DNA from 3 places in the Clostridium aquiflavi genome. Region 1 is predicted to be linked to each of the others. Evidence: a T-box and tRNA genes for the amino acid it is inferred to sense, from the RefSeq annotation. Region 1 holds a T-box; the other regions hold tRNA genes.
What was found. The T-box of region 1 lies ahead of trpS (tryptophan--tRNA ligase). A T-box ahead of a tRNA ligase gene usually reads a tRNA of that ligase, here a tRNA-Trp.

Region 1 (4,299 bases):
GCAATAAGTATAGGAGATAATAGCAGCTTTGAAAAAATAGGTTTAGGTGTTTTAGAACTTATAGGAGGGGACAGTGGAGAAAGTATAGGAGAATATGCTTGTGGCAATTGTGCAAATGGTGGAGATGCTATTAAAATTAAGAGCGGATTAATTAATATTAATAGTCCAGCTATTTTAAAAGGCGGAAAAGGTGGAAGTATTAGCTCCAAGTGTAAAAATGTTATTTCTAAGGGTGGAAAAGGTGGGGATTGTATTTCAATTTCAGAAAGTGAGTTAGATGAAAAGTTAAAAAAAGTTAAAATAAAAATTGATAATTGTGTACAAGCTAAAGGCGGAGATGGTGGAAATTCTGGAGTTTATTTTAATAATGAAAATATATTAGGAAATGACGGTGGGGATGGTGGTAATTTTATAAATTCTAATGATTTCAAAGTGGAAGTTGCTATAGGTGATATTTACTTTAAGGGTGGAAAAGGTGGAAAAGGTGGAGAAGGTCAGATGAGAGGTCATAATGGAATAATAGGTAATAAATTTAAAGGTGATAATATTTATTATACTGAATTTATAAAAGAAGAAAACCATAAATTAGGTAAATATAATGAAGAGATAGATGATTTAGTTGATGAAGGTAGTAAACATTCAGATGAATCTGTAAAAGAGGAACAACAAAAATTATGTGAGGTATTAGAGCTGGTAATAGATAAACAATTTGAAGGGAATTATTTAGAAAATCATGAAGATTCAGGTGAAGAAGAAAATAAGCTTGTTAAATTAGAAAATGAAATTTTAAATGTAGAATATATGGAAGTATCAAATAAATCCAATAATATTATGATAAGAATATTTCAGCATATAGTAAATTTAATTAAGAAAAATTAAATTATATGAAGAATGGAAGATTAATAAAGAATTTTACTTGAAAGACTTGTATCCATACAATTGCAATAAATCTCTTTGAGTAATATAATTATTTTGCAGTATTTTGAAAGTAAGATATAAATTACAAGGGGAGATAATTATATGGAAAATAAGAATAAAAAGATTATGAAACTAATACAAACAGCTATACTTGCAGCATTATGTTTTGTATCATTTACATTTCTTCAAATTAAAATTCCAGTACCAGGGGGAGATGCTACTTCATTGCATATAGGAAATGCTTTTTGTGTACTTGCAGCATTACTTCTTGGCGGATGGTATGGTGGATTTGCAGGAGCTATTGGAATGACAATAGCAGATATACTTGATCCTGTATATATTTTAGGTGCACCAAAAACTTTTGTATTAAAATTTTGTATAGGTTTAATAACAGGAGTCATAGCACATAGATATGCAAAAATTGATAGTAGCAGTGATAAACAATATATATTTAAATGGAGTACAATTGCTGCAATTTGTGGTTTAGCATTTAATGTTGTATTTGATCCTATAGTTGGATATTTTTATAAACAATATATATTAGGTCAACCTCAACAAATGGCCTCTGTTTTAGCAAAACTAAGTGCAGTGACTACATTTATTAATGCAGTAGTATCTGTGGTTTTAGTTAGTTTTATATATAATGCAATAAGACCAATTTTAATAAAGTCAGGATTACTATTAAATGATTAAAGCATTAATTAATAAAAAAGTAGTAACTTATATTTATAGTACGAGTTACTACTAAATTTTATTGGCGTGTTTTAATAGAATAATAAGTATTATATAATATAATAAATTAAAGAAAGGCAGAGGTAGTTTCAACAATGAGAATATAATTTACACTTTTATTTATTAAGTATAACAAAGAACTTTTAACTAAAAAAATAGTCTATATATTAGGACTTTTTTTGTTGTACTAGCGGTTTATCACTATAATAAAGAATAGGGATGTACTTGAAGTAGATATCATTGACAATTTAGAAAAATAAAATTATAATAGTAAAAAATATATTAATAATCTGATGAAGAGGAAGAGTAATTAGATTAAGCTTCAATAAAGAGAGCTAGGGACGGTGAAATCCTAGTAAGAAGAGATTTAATGAATGGGCCTCAGAGGAATAAAGAGAAATCATAGTTAGAGAGTATCGGAATGGTGTGCTGCACCTTATAGCAGATAGAGTATGTTAGTACTTGATTTTGAGTGGTGTAATTATAAAAAATTAGGGTTTGCTTACAATTATTTTTTATTACACAATTTAGGTGGCAACACGGATATTATCTCCGTCCTATTAATTTAGGACGGAGTTTTTTTGTTTAATAAAATTAAATCAAGGAGTGAGTTTTATGAAAAAAGAAATAATTTTAACAGGAGATAGACCAACAGGAAAATTGCATATTGGACATTATGTAGGGTCTTTAATGAATAGAGTTCAGTTACAAAATTGTGGTTTGTATAATAACTATATAATGATAGCAGATCAACAAGCATTAACTGATAATGCACGAAATCCAGAAAAAATCAGGAAAAGTTTAATAGAGGTTGCATTAGATTATTTGGCAATTGGAATAGATCCATCAAAATCTACAATTTTCATTCAATCTCAAATCCCAGAGCTTAATGAATTAACTATGCATTATTTAAATTTAGTTACAGTTTCAAGGTTAGAAAGAAATCCAACAGTTAAAAGTGAAATTAAAGAAAAAGATTTTAATGTAAGTATTCCAACTGGATTTCTTATTTATCCTGTAAGTCAAGCAGCAGATATTACAGCTTTTAAGGCAGATGTTGTTCCAGTTGGAGAAGATCAACTTCCTATGATTGAGCAAACTAGGGAAATAGTAAGAAGTTTTAACTCAATTTATAAAAAGGATATATTAATAGAGCCAAGAGCAGTACTTTCAAAGGAGGGATTAGGAAGATTACCAGGAATTGATGGGAAGAATAAAATGAGTAAGTCGTTAAATAATGCAATATATCTATCAGATGAACCAGATATAATAAAAAACAAGATTATGTCTATGTATACAGATCCAAATCATATTAAGGTAGAGGATCCAGGTGAAGTAAATAATAATACTGTTTTTACATATTTAGATGCATTTTGTAATGATAAGATTAAGTTAGAAGAGATGAAAGAACATTATAAGAGAGGTGGTTTAGGTGATATAAAAGTAAAGAAGTATTTAAATGAAATACTTCAAGCAGAACTTGAACCAATAAGAAATAAAAGAAAAGAATTTAAAAGAGATATAGCATATGTATATGATGTTTTAAAAAATGGAAGTGATAATGCCAGAAATATAGCAGCAAATACTCTTTCAGAAGTTAGAGAAGCAATAGGAATAGAATACTTTAAATATTAGAGAGTTCAGATTTTAAATGAAAAATCAATAAAAAGAGTATAGACAGAATTATTTTAAAAAATCTAAATAAATATTTAATTAGGTGGCTGTATCAAAATAAATTTGATACAGCCACCTAATTATAATATTATTCAGATAAGGATTTAATTTCTTTGTAGCTATTAAGATCTGTATAAAGTTCTCCCTTTATAGGATTACGTTTTGTTTTCTTAATCTTATAAATATAGTATACAAATACTGCGATATTTGATAATAATGCTGCTAAGCTTACGATAAATAAAGCAGTTGTATTATGTGATGATCTAACTGCAAATTGAGATTCATCAATGAAACTAGGACATGTCATTGCAAACATGCACCACAATGCAAGTGTTTGTGCACGATGTTGTAACCAAGCACCTTTCTTTATAAAGAAAGCGGCAATTGTAGGAGCAAAAAGTAATGCTATACCACAGTACCATGCATGGTTAGGTAGGCAATTATATGTGTATGCAAAGTTCCAAATATCATATGCTATAATCCAGAACCAAAGCATATCAGGCCATAACATATCTTTGCTCTTATCCTTACTGATACAGATTCCAAACCAACCTGTAATTGTAATGATATTTAAGATACCAGCAATCCCATTCATAACATTCCAAGAACCGCTTACAGTAACCATTCCCTCAAACACTTCTTTATTAAGATGTAGTCCGTAAATTTGAAAATCACGTGCTACTGCTTCACAAATATTGATTGCTAAAATTAATGGTGGGAAACATAAAGCCCACTTTTTGCTACTAGCACCTTTTATATGTCTAATTAGAAAGAAACCAATACATCCTGCTAGTGATGAATATACTTTAGCATAATGAAACCAATCATTTACGCTTGTCCCTTTAGTAGTTTTGGGCCATACAACAAAAGTAAGAAATAACGGTAAGATAATGAAAAGCAATAGTCCACCCCATTTAAACCTACGGCCTAATTCATTAAGTACAATTAACATTAGGAATACTGTTAATAGCATAA
Region 2 (4,299 bases), on a different contig from region 1:
GTGAGGTTTTTTAAGATGGTGAAATTAAATAATAAAGAAAGAATAAGTGAGTTTGTATCATTTTGTATAGAAAATTTTAAAATTAAACATTCTATGTCTGGAAAAGATGTTGCTAATTTATTTAAAGCAAGTGGTGCACTTGGATTTATAATAAATGGATATGATATGCTTCATACTCAAGGAAAAGAATATATATTAGAAGAGATAGAGATATTTTTAAGAAATAGGGGGTATGAGCTGTGATTTTATATCATGGTAGTAATGTAGTTGTTACTGATCCTAAAATAATAAAAGCTAATAGAACTTTAGATTTTGGAAATGGATTTTATACTACAACTAGTAAAGAACAGGCATGTAAATGGGCAAGTATTAAGAAAAATAGAGAAAACTCAGAATATGGTATATTAAATATTTATGAGATTGACGATAAAGTATTAGAAAGTAAAATTCTAAAAATTAAGAGATTTAATGAAGCTTGTGAGGAATGGTTAAATTTTGTTATTGATAATAGATTGAATTTAAAATATAGACATGAATTTGATATAGTAGAAGGACAAGTAGCAGATGATAGAGTTTATGTTTGTTTAAATGCTTTTGAAAATAGATTTATGGATATGGAATCTGCAATAAGAGAACTTAGAACTTATAAGTTAGCAGATCAAATATCTTTTCATACAGAAGAAGCAATTAATTCATTAAAGTTTATTGGAAAAGAGGAGGTATAGTATGTCTTTACCTGAAATTACTCAAGAAAATGTACATGTATTTATTCCTTTTAAGGTTGCAAAAGTTACAGGTATGATCATTGAAACAGAACATAATAGCTTGGAAGATGCTTTAATGGAAGTATATAATTCCAAGGTTTACTCTGACTTAGAGAATGAAGAAACTAAGCTTTGGCATGAAGGTGCTACTTATATATATGAAAGCTTAAAAGAAGAAAAACAAAATAAATCTTTATTTAATTAGTTTATTAAATAAAGATTTATTTTTTTACTTTACAATAGAACTAATGTTCGTATAAAATTATAGTGAAGTAAGAATACATTTAGGGAGTGTAGATATATTGGGTAGAAGTGATAAATTAATTTTTCATATAGATGTTAATTCTGCATATCTTTCTTGGACAGCACTTAAACTTTTAAATGAAGGTAGCAATATAGACATAAGAAAAATACCATCAGCTATAGGTGGGGATGAGGAAAAACGTCATGGTGTTGTTTTAGCAGCATCAATACCAGCCAAGAAGCTAGGAGTAAAGACAGGTGAGAGTTTATATGAAGCTAAAAAGAAATGTCCTAATTTAGTTATATATCCGCCAGATCATAGTTGGTACTTTAAACTTAGCAATGAAATGGTAAAAATATTAAAGGAGTATTCTCCTAAGATAGAAAGATATAGTATTGATGAATGTTTTATGGACTGTACTCATTATAAAGGTAATTATAATATGATGTCTGTAAATATCAAAAACAGGATAAGTTCAGAGCTTGGGTTTAACTGTAATATAGGAATATCAACAAATAAATTATTAGCTAAGATGGCAAGTGACTTTAAACCTAAGAATTCAATACACACTTTATTTAAAAATGAAATTAAACAAAAAATGTGGCCACTTCCAGTTGGAGAATTATTTATGGTTGGTAAATCTACTAAATTGAAATTAGCTAAATTAAATATTAAGACAATAGGAGAACTAGCTAATTTAGATGTTAATTTTTTAATTGAAAAAATGCATTCACATGGAAAACTTATATATGAATATGCTAATGGAATAGATAATTCTGAGTTAGTTGAATCAGAATCTTTAAAAATAAAAGGAATAGGAAATTCTACGACTCTTTCTAAGGATGTTGATAATACTGAAGAAGCTTTGAAAATCCTACTTTCTCTTACAGAAAATGTTTCAAGAAGGCTTAGAGAAAGTAAAAATTTATGTTCTATTATTACTGTAAGCATAAAAACTAATAATTTTATATTATATTCTCATCAAAAGGTTTTAAGTAACTATACAGATAATACTATGGAAATTTTTAAAGGAATAAAAAAAGCTTTTTATGAATGTTATAAAGGAGAAAAAATACGTTTATTAGGAGTTAGACTTACTAAATTGTGTGATAATAAGTATTATCAGCCTAGTCTTTTTGATTTTAAAAATAATGAAAAACAGAAGAGTCTAGATATTACAATGGATATGATAAGAAAAAAATATGGTAAGGAGTCTATAGTTAGATCTGAATTATTAAATTCGTCTGCAATAAATTTAAAAGATGATATAAATAAATACTGATTAAATAAAAATATAAACTAATTATGTTATGAATAAATTTAATATAATTAGATAAGATAATGTTTTATTATTAGTTAAAAGTTGAAAATTATATTTTATGTATTTTATCTTAGAATTTTAAATTTAATAAGTATAAAAAAAGAAGATAAGTTTAATTTTACTATTAAGTTATTTTTTAAATCTTGTTGACATAAATATGGTATTCATGTTAAAATTAAAAACGACTTAGGGGTATGGCTCAACGGTAGAGTAGTGGTCTCCAAAACCATTGGTTCTGGGTTCAAATCCTAGTGCCCCTGCCATAAGAAAAAGCTAGAATATAAATTCTAGCTTTTTTTATATTTAAAATTAATACTCCGTTTTAAATGTGTGTTGATATATGCAATAGGTAAAGTGTCATTCCTAAGTTTAATTACTCGGCCCACTGTGCTTATGCACATATCAACACTGTGCTAAAACAGAGCCAAAATTAAATAAAAAAAGATATTGATATTAAGTGATTTTTTTAATATCAATATCTTTTAAAAAGTAAATAATTAAATAGATAATTTTTACTATTATATATAATAAGCAAAGTTGTATTTTAACTTAACCTTGAGGATTATCAAATAAAATTAAAAATAAGGGTAATTATTAAAATCTTATATATTTAGGTTAAAATGAGAATATATTTATTTTATTATGGATAAGTTTAATTAATTTATACAACTTTACCTATGAATATATCAATAAAATGTGAATAGATTATATTAAGCTTTTCTCAATTCTTCTTCTAATTCAGTCATAAGTTCTTTAACAGACATCATTTTATCAATTCTACTTGCGTTTTCTCCACAGAAGATAAGTCCTTCATTAATGTTTCCATTAACAGCATTCATAAGTGCTTTACTTATGCAATAAGGTGTTGTTTTAGGATCACAAGGAGTTAAACAATTATAGCAACTAGTTATATTTTCTCTACCTGTTAAAGTCTTTTTTATGAAATCATTTTTTATAGCTCTGCCAGGCATTCCAACAGGACTTTTAACAATATCTATATCTTCTTTTGAACAATTAATATATGCATCTTTAAATTCTTGTGACGCATCGCATTCGTAAGTAGCAACAAATCGTGTAGCCATTTGGACACCATTAGCACCTAGTTTAAGATATTTAGCAATATCATAGCCGTCATAAACACCACCAGCTACTATTACAGGAATTTCCTTATTATATTTTTCACTATATTTTTTTGTTTCTTCAATTATTTGAATTATAGTGTCATCAAAATTTATATTATCATTTTTTAGTTCTTCTTCTTTAAATCCTAAATGTCCACCTGCTTTAGGACCTTCTATAATAACTAAATCTGGAGCTATATTATCATGTCTATCCCATAATTTTAAGATTACCTTTGCAGACTTTAATGATGAAACTATAGGTGCAAGTTTTACTTTTGAATCTTTTGCTATTTTAGGTAGCATAGTAGGTAAACCAGCACCAGATATTATTAAATCAATACCAGCATTAATAGCTGTTTTTACATATTCAGCATAGTTGCTGCTTGCAACCATTATATTAACTCCAATTATTCCATTAGGAGCATTCTTTTTAGCAGTTATTATATGTTCTTTTAATGCATTTAAATTTGAACCTAAAGCATCTTTATTAAAATTAGAATCTTTATAGCCTAATTGAGCAGAAGAAATAATACCTATTCCTCCAGCATTAGCAACCGCTGATGCAAGCTTTGAAGCGGACACGCCTATTCCCATTCCACCTTGTATTATTGGAAGGTTTGCTATTAAATTACTTATTTTAAGTGAATTAAATTTCATATTCATTTATCCTTTCAAACAAATTTGATTGTTAAACATTTTGATTATCAAAGTATTTATTATATTATAATTTAAAAGTTATATATTAACAACCCTTAAATATTAGATTATAGTGTAATAATAAATTTATTTTGTATTATATTCTATAAGTACATTTAATTACCAAGAATATATATATCTATATTGGATAAT
Region 3 (4,299 bases), on a different contig from region 1:
GAAAAAACAGTACAAAAACTTATGGGCCATAGTAATATTGCAGTTACAATGAATACCTATACTCATGTCCTAGATAATATAAAAGAAAAAGCAGCATCTAAATTAGATGGCTTAGCAGAAATGATGGAGACCGTTTAGAAATAACGGTCTCTTTTAACATGTATTAATCTTAATAGTATTAAAACTTATATTACAATATTTAAATAGTTTTCTTATAAAACTCAAGTGCTTTAACATACGTTCTTCTTAAACCACCACAATTATTTGGTAATTTAATAGTTTTATATTTATTATTTATCTGAAAAAAATCTAATTTAATTTTCTCATGAATACTATCTTTACCAATTTTTATTAACTCTCCATTATCTTTATTATTTTTATAGTTTGTTACTACTTCTTCTAAATTCTCCAAAGTCTTATATCTAGCTAATTCACTTATATAATTTTCCTTAGAATTACAGCTAAAAAATAATTGATCATATGAATTATAAACTGTTAATTTATTAATTTCAGTAATTTGCTTTTTTGATATTAAATTTATTACACCATTACTTTCATTTAAGCATTTATATACTTCTGAATCATAAAAACATAAAACTTTTTTAGGACTTAAAGGAATAAATATTTGTAAACCACTTGCAACTAGTCCATAATTTATTTTATAATTACGCCAAATATAAAGTTGATTGTAAAATATCACTGGTGAATCAGATGTAATAAAATCATAGTTTGTTTTATTTTCTAAAATAATTGCATCCAAATCAAACATATATTTGTTATTTTCTAATGATGCTGTTATTGGTATTAAATTTGGTATCTTCATAGATTCTTCAAAATCTACTCTATCCATATTACAACTTGAATTATGTATTCCTTCCTCTGGTATTAATTCTTTCAAATAATTTAAAACAAAATTAGTTTCATCTGCGACTTTTTTTGTCCTTGATTTTGAAATTAATATAAAATCATAAAGTTTTAATATGTCTAATTCTATTAAAGACTCAAAATTTAATTTTATAATTTTTCTCATGATTTCTGCCCATTGACTTTCAAATTTACTAAGTAAATGCTCTAATTCACCATCTTCTCCATATAAAAATTTGCTATATGCGACACTCTTTATAGAAGCATTGGGAATATAACTTTTATCTTTATATCTAAACATTCCTATGTTTTTATTATTATTAGAGAAGTTCCTCAAATAAAATTTGGGCACATAATGCTGATTTTTTACAGTACTCATTTTATATCATCTCCATAATTTATAGTTCTATATATAAATTATAAATTCCTTTGATAATTGTTATAATAAAAAAATCAACAGCTTTAATAACACTGTTGACTAAATAGTATAATTATTCATATCTATATTTATTTTAATAAATTCTATAAAATCTTTTAAGAATTTAAAATTTCCAGCACATTTTAAATCTAGCTCGTACAACTTTGCCCCTTTTTTTGCCCCTTATTGCCCCTCACAAATAAGTATTAGCTAGTACATGTTAATATTAACCACCTTGTCAGATGGCTCTATCACTGGCTTTACAGCATTTATTTTTAGACAAAAAAATAAAAGCCGCAACACAACGTGCTACGACCTTTTCTGGCAGGGGCACTAGGATTTGAACCCAGAACCAATGGTTTTGGAGACCACTACTCTACCGTTGAGCCATACCCCTTCACAACAGTATTTATTATATAACATGATTATTAAAAAATCAACTATTTTCTACAATAAATCTGTTAATACTTTTATGTTGTATAATATTAGCTCATCAAAAGACATATTTCCGTAATACTTCCATAAATTCACCACTTTGTATTTCGATAAATCCATATTAGTTTGTTCTGTACCATCTTTTAATATAACTAGTTTCTTTTCATCTAAATTATTAACTTTTATAAACTCTGATATTTCATAATTGTTTAATTTTACTACATGTAATCCTAAGTCTTTAGTTAAATAATCAAAATTATCATTTAAAGCTAGGAATGTATAATCTTTTAATCCTTTTATTTTTTCACTATAGGGTTCTATTTGAACATTTAATTCTTTTATAGCATTATTATAGTTTTCTTCATAATAATCTCTATTTTTAGGGTCTCTATCTTGAACAGCAGCTTTTATATTGTATAAAGCTATCTTATATGAATCTATTCCTTCAAAGTAATAAGGGTTTTCTTTTGATGATTCATTTCCACCATAATTTAGAAGCCTCATACCTCTTGATAAATTAATTATTCCCATACTACCCTTTTTAAGTTCATCTATAAAACTATTTGCCCAAGGTTCAAAACTTGTTCCAGAATAAATAAAAAGATCCATATTAGATACATTTTCTATAATCTCTTTATTGTACTTAAATTCATTAATATCTCTTTCTTCTGTCATCATGTATTGAACATTGTGTTTATTATTAACAATTTTCTTTACCATTTTATATTGTGGTTTATTAACAGTCATTATATTTAAATATTTCTCTCTATCTTCTTTTTGATTATTTTCAGTATTAGCTAATAACGGATTCGCAAATACTCCCATACCTATAGAAAATGTAAGAGTTATTACAATCATAATAAAGGTAATCTTTTTCAAATCGATCTCCTCCGAAAATATATATAAATTATTTCCAAATAAAACTCTAGTAATATTATATCAACTAAATATGTTAAATGTATATATTTTTATTATAAAATTTATTTAAATTTAATTTATTATGTATATTTTTGTATACTTTTTTAACTTATATTAATTAATTTGCCCTATTATTCTAACTTTAAATATAATATTATTATAGATTAATTTTTATAAGTAAAATTATAAGCTTTGATTTTATAATTGAAATTAGATAAAATAAAAAGATGGCAATAATTTTTAATATAAAAGCAAATTAAGTTTAAATGCTAGTGAAAGGAGTTCTTTTTATGGAATTTAATGTTTATAGCATAAATGAAACTACTAACTTAGGTATAGAAATAGGAAAATTACTTAATTCAGGAGATATAATTTGTCTAACAGGAGATTTAGGTACTGGTAAAACTCATATAACTAAAGGCATTGCTCTTGGTTTAGATATAAAAGATGATATTACAAGCCCTACATTTACAATTGTAAATGAATATGATGACGGAAGATTAAAATTAAATCATTTTGATGTATATAGAGTAAATGATCCTGATGAAATATATGCAATTGGATTTGATGATTATATTTTTTCTGATAGTGTGTCTATCATAGAATGGGCAAATTATATTGAAGATATTCTTCCTGATGAGTTTCTTCATATAAATATAGAAAAAGATTTAGAAAAAGGTGATAATTATAGAAAGATAACATTAACACCTTACGGCAAAAAATATGAATATATAAAGGAGTTAAAAATATGATTATACTAAGTATAGATTCATCTTCAAAAGTTGCAACTGCTGCTTTACTTCAAGATGATAAATTACTAGGAGAAATAACTTTAAACAATAAAAAAGAGCACTCTACTATATTAATGACTTTAGTAGAAAATTTATTAGAAAACTGTAATTTAGATATTGATTCTATAGATGGCTTTGTAGTATCTAAAGGTCCTGGTTCTTTTACAGGTTTAAGAATTGGAATGGCTACAATTAAAGGATTAAGCTTTGGAGGAAATAAACCTTATGTAAGTATTTCTAGTCTTGATGCACTTGCATATAGTATTGCTCCATTTAACGGTATAATCTGTCCTGTAATGGATGCATTAAGAAACAATGTTTATACTGCCTTATATAAATCTTGTAACGGAAAGTTAGAACAAATAATGGATTACTCTGCTCTTGATATAAATGAGCTAGTTGATATGCTTAATGAAAAAGGAGAAAATGTTATGTTCATTGGTGATGGACTTAATAATACAAAGGAATACCTATTAGAAAATTGTAATAATTGTTTCTTTCCACCAAATCATCTTAATTTAGTTAGAGCTTCTTCATTGGGTGAATTAGGACTACTAAAACTAAAAAATGGTGAATATGATGATTCTAACTCTGCTCCATTTTATTTAAAAAAACCTCAAGCTGAGAGGGAATATGAAAAAAGGATGAAATTAAAAAGTGAAACTAACAACTAGTTTAATGACTGAAACTGATATTGATGATGTTTTAGAAATTAGCTTATTAAGTTTCCCTACATCTTGGAGTAAAGAATCATATATTCAAGAATTAGCAAATCCTCTTGCTAATTATATAGTTGCGAAATGTGATGATAAAGTTATAGGTTTTATAGGCGCTTGGATAATAATAGATGAAGCCCATATCACAAATATAGCT

Region 2: it has a tRNA-Trp gene. The T-box ahead of trpS (tryptophan--tRNA ligase) is inferred to sense a tRNA for this amino acid. The anticodon was not compared.
Region 3: it has a tRNA-Trp gene. The T-box ahead of trpS (tryptophan--tRNA ligase) is inferred to sense a tRNA for this amino acid. The anticodon was not compared.

What each region holds. Positions count from the first base shown of each region.
Region 1 is NZ_JAVJAN010000013.1:70,849-75,147, reverse strand. Features, by position in the region: gene RGC78_RS06350 (hypothetical protein) at 1-879, shown strand, start outside; gene RGC78_RS06345 (ECF transporter S component) at 1,021-1,611, shown strand; T-box leader at 1,935-2,213, shown strand; gene trpS (tryptophan--tRNA ligase) at 2,266-3,285, shown strand; gene RGC78_RS06335 (DUF5692 family protein) at 3,413-4,299, opposite strand, start outside.
Region 2 is NZ_JAVJAN010000003.1:31,765-36,063, forward strand. Features, by position in the region: gene RGC78_RS01390 (DUF3791 domain-containing protein) at 16-243, shown strand; gene RGC78_RS01395 (DUF3990 domain-containing protein) at 240-725, shown strand; gene RGC78_RS01400 (hypothetical protein) at 727-969, shown strand; gene RGC78_RS01405 (Y-family DNA polymerase) at 1,064-2,290, shown strand; tRNA gene RGC78_RS01410 (tRNA-Trp) at 2,518-2,592, shown strand; gene RGC78_RS01415 (NAD(P)H-dependent flavin oxidoreductase) at 3,040-4,107, opposite strand.
Region 3 is NZ_JAVJAN010000003.1:18,820-23,118, reverse strand. Features, by position in the region: gene RGC78_RS01340 (DUF4238 domain-containing protein) at 200-1,243, opposite strand; tRNA gene RGC78_RS01335 (tRNA-Trp) at 1,605-1,679, opposite strand; gene RGC78_RS01330 (metal ABC transporter substrate-binding protein) at 1,730-2,596, opposite strand; gene tsaE (tRNA (adenosine(37)-N6)-threonylcarbamoyltransferase complex ATPase subunit type 1 TsaE) at 2,926-3,387, shown strand; gene tsaB (tRNA (adenosine(37)-N6)-threonylcarbamoyltransferase complex dimerization subunit type 1 TsaB) at 3,384-4,100, shown strand; gene rimI (ribosomal protein S18-alanine N-acetyltransferase) at 4,084-4,299, shown strand, end outside.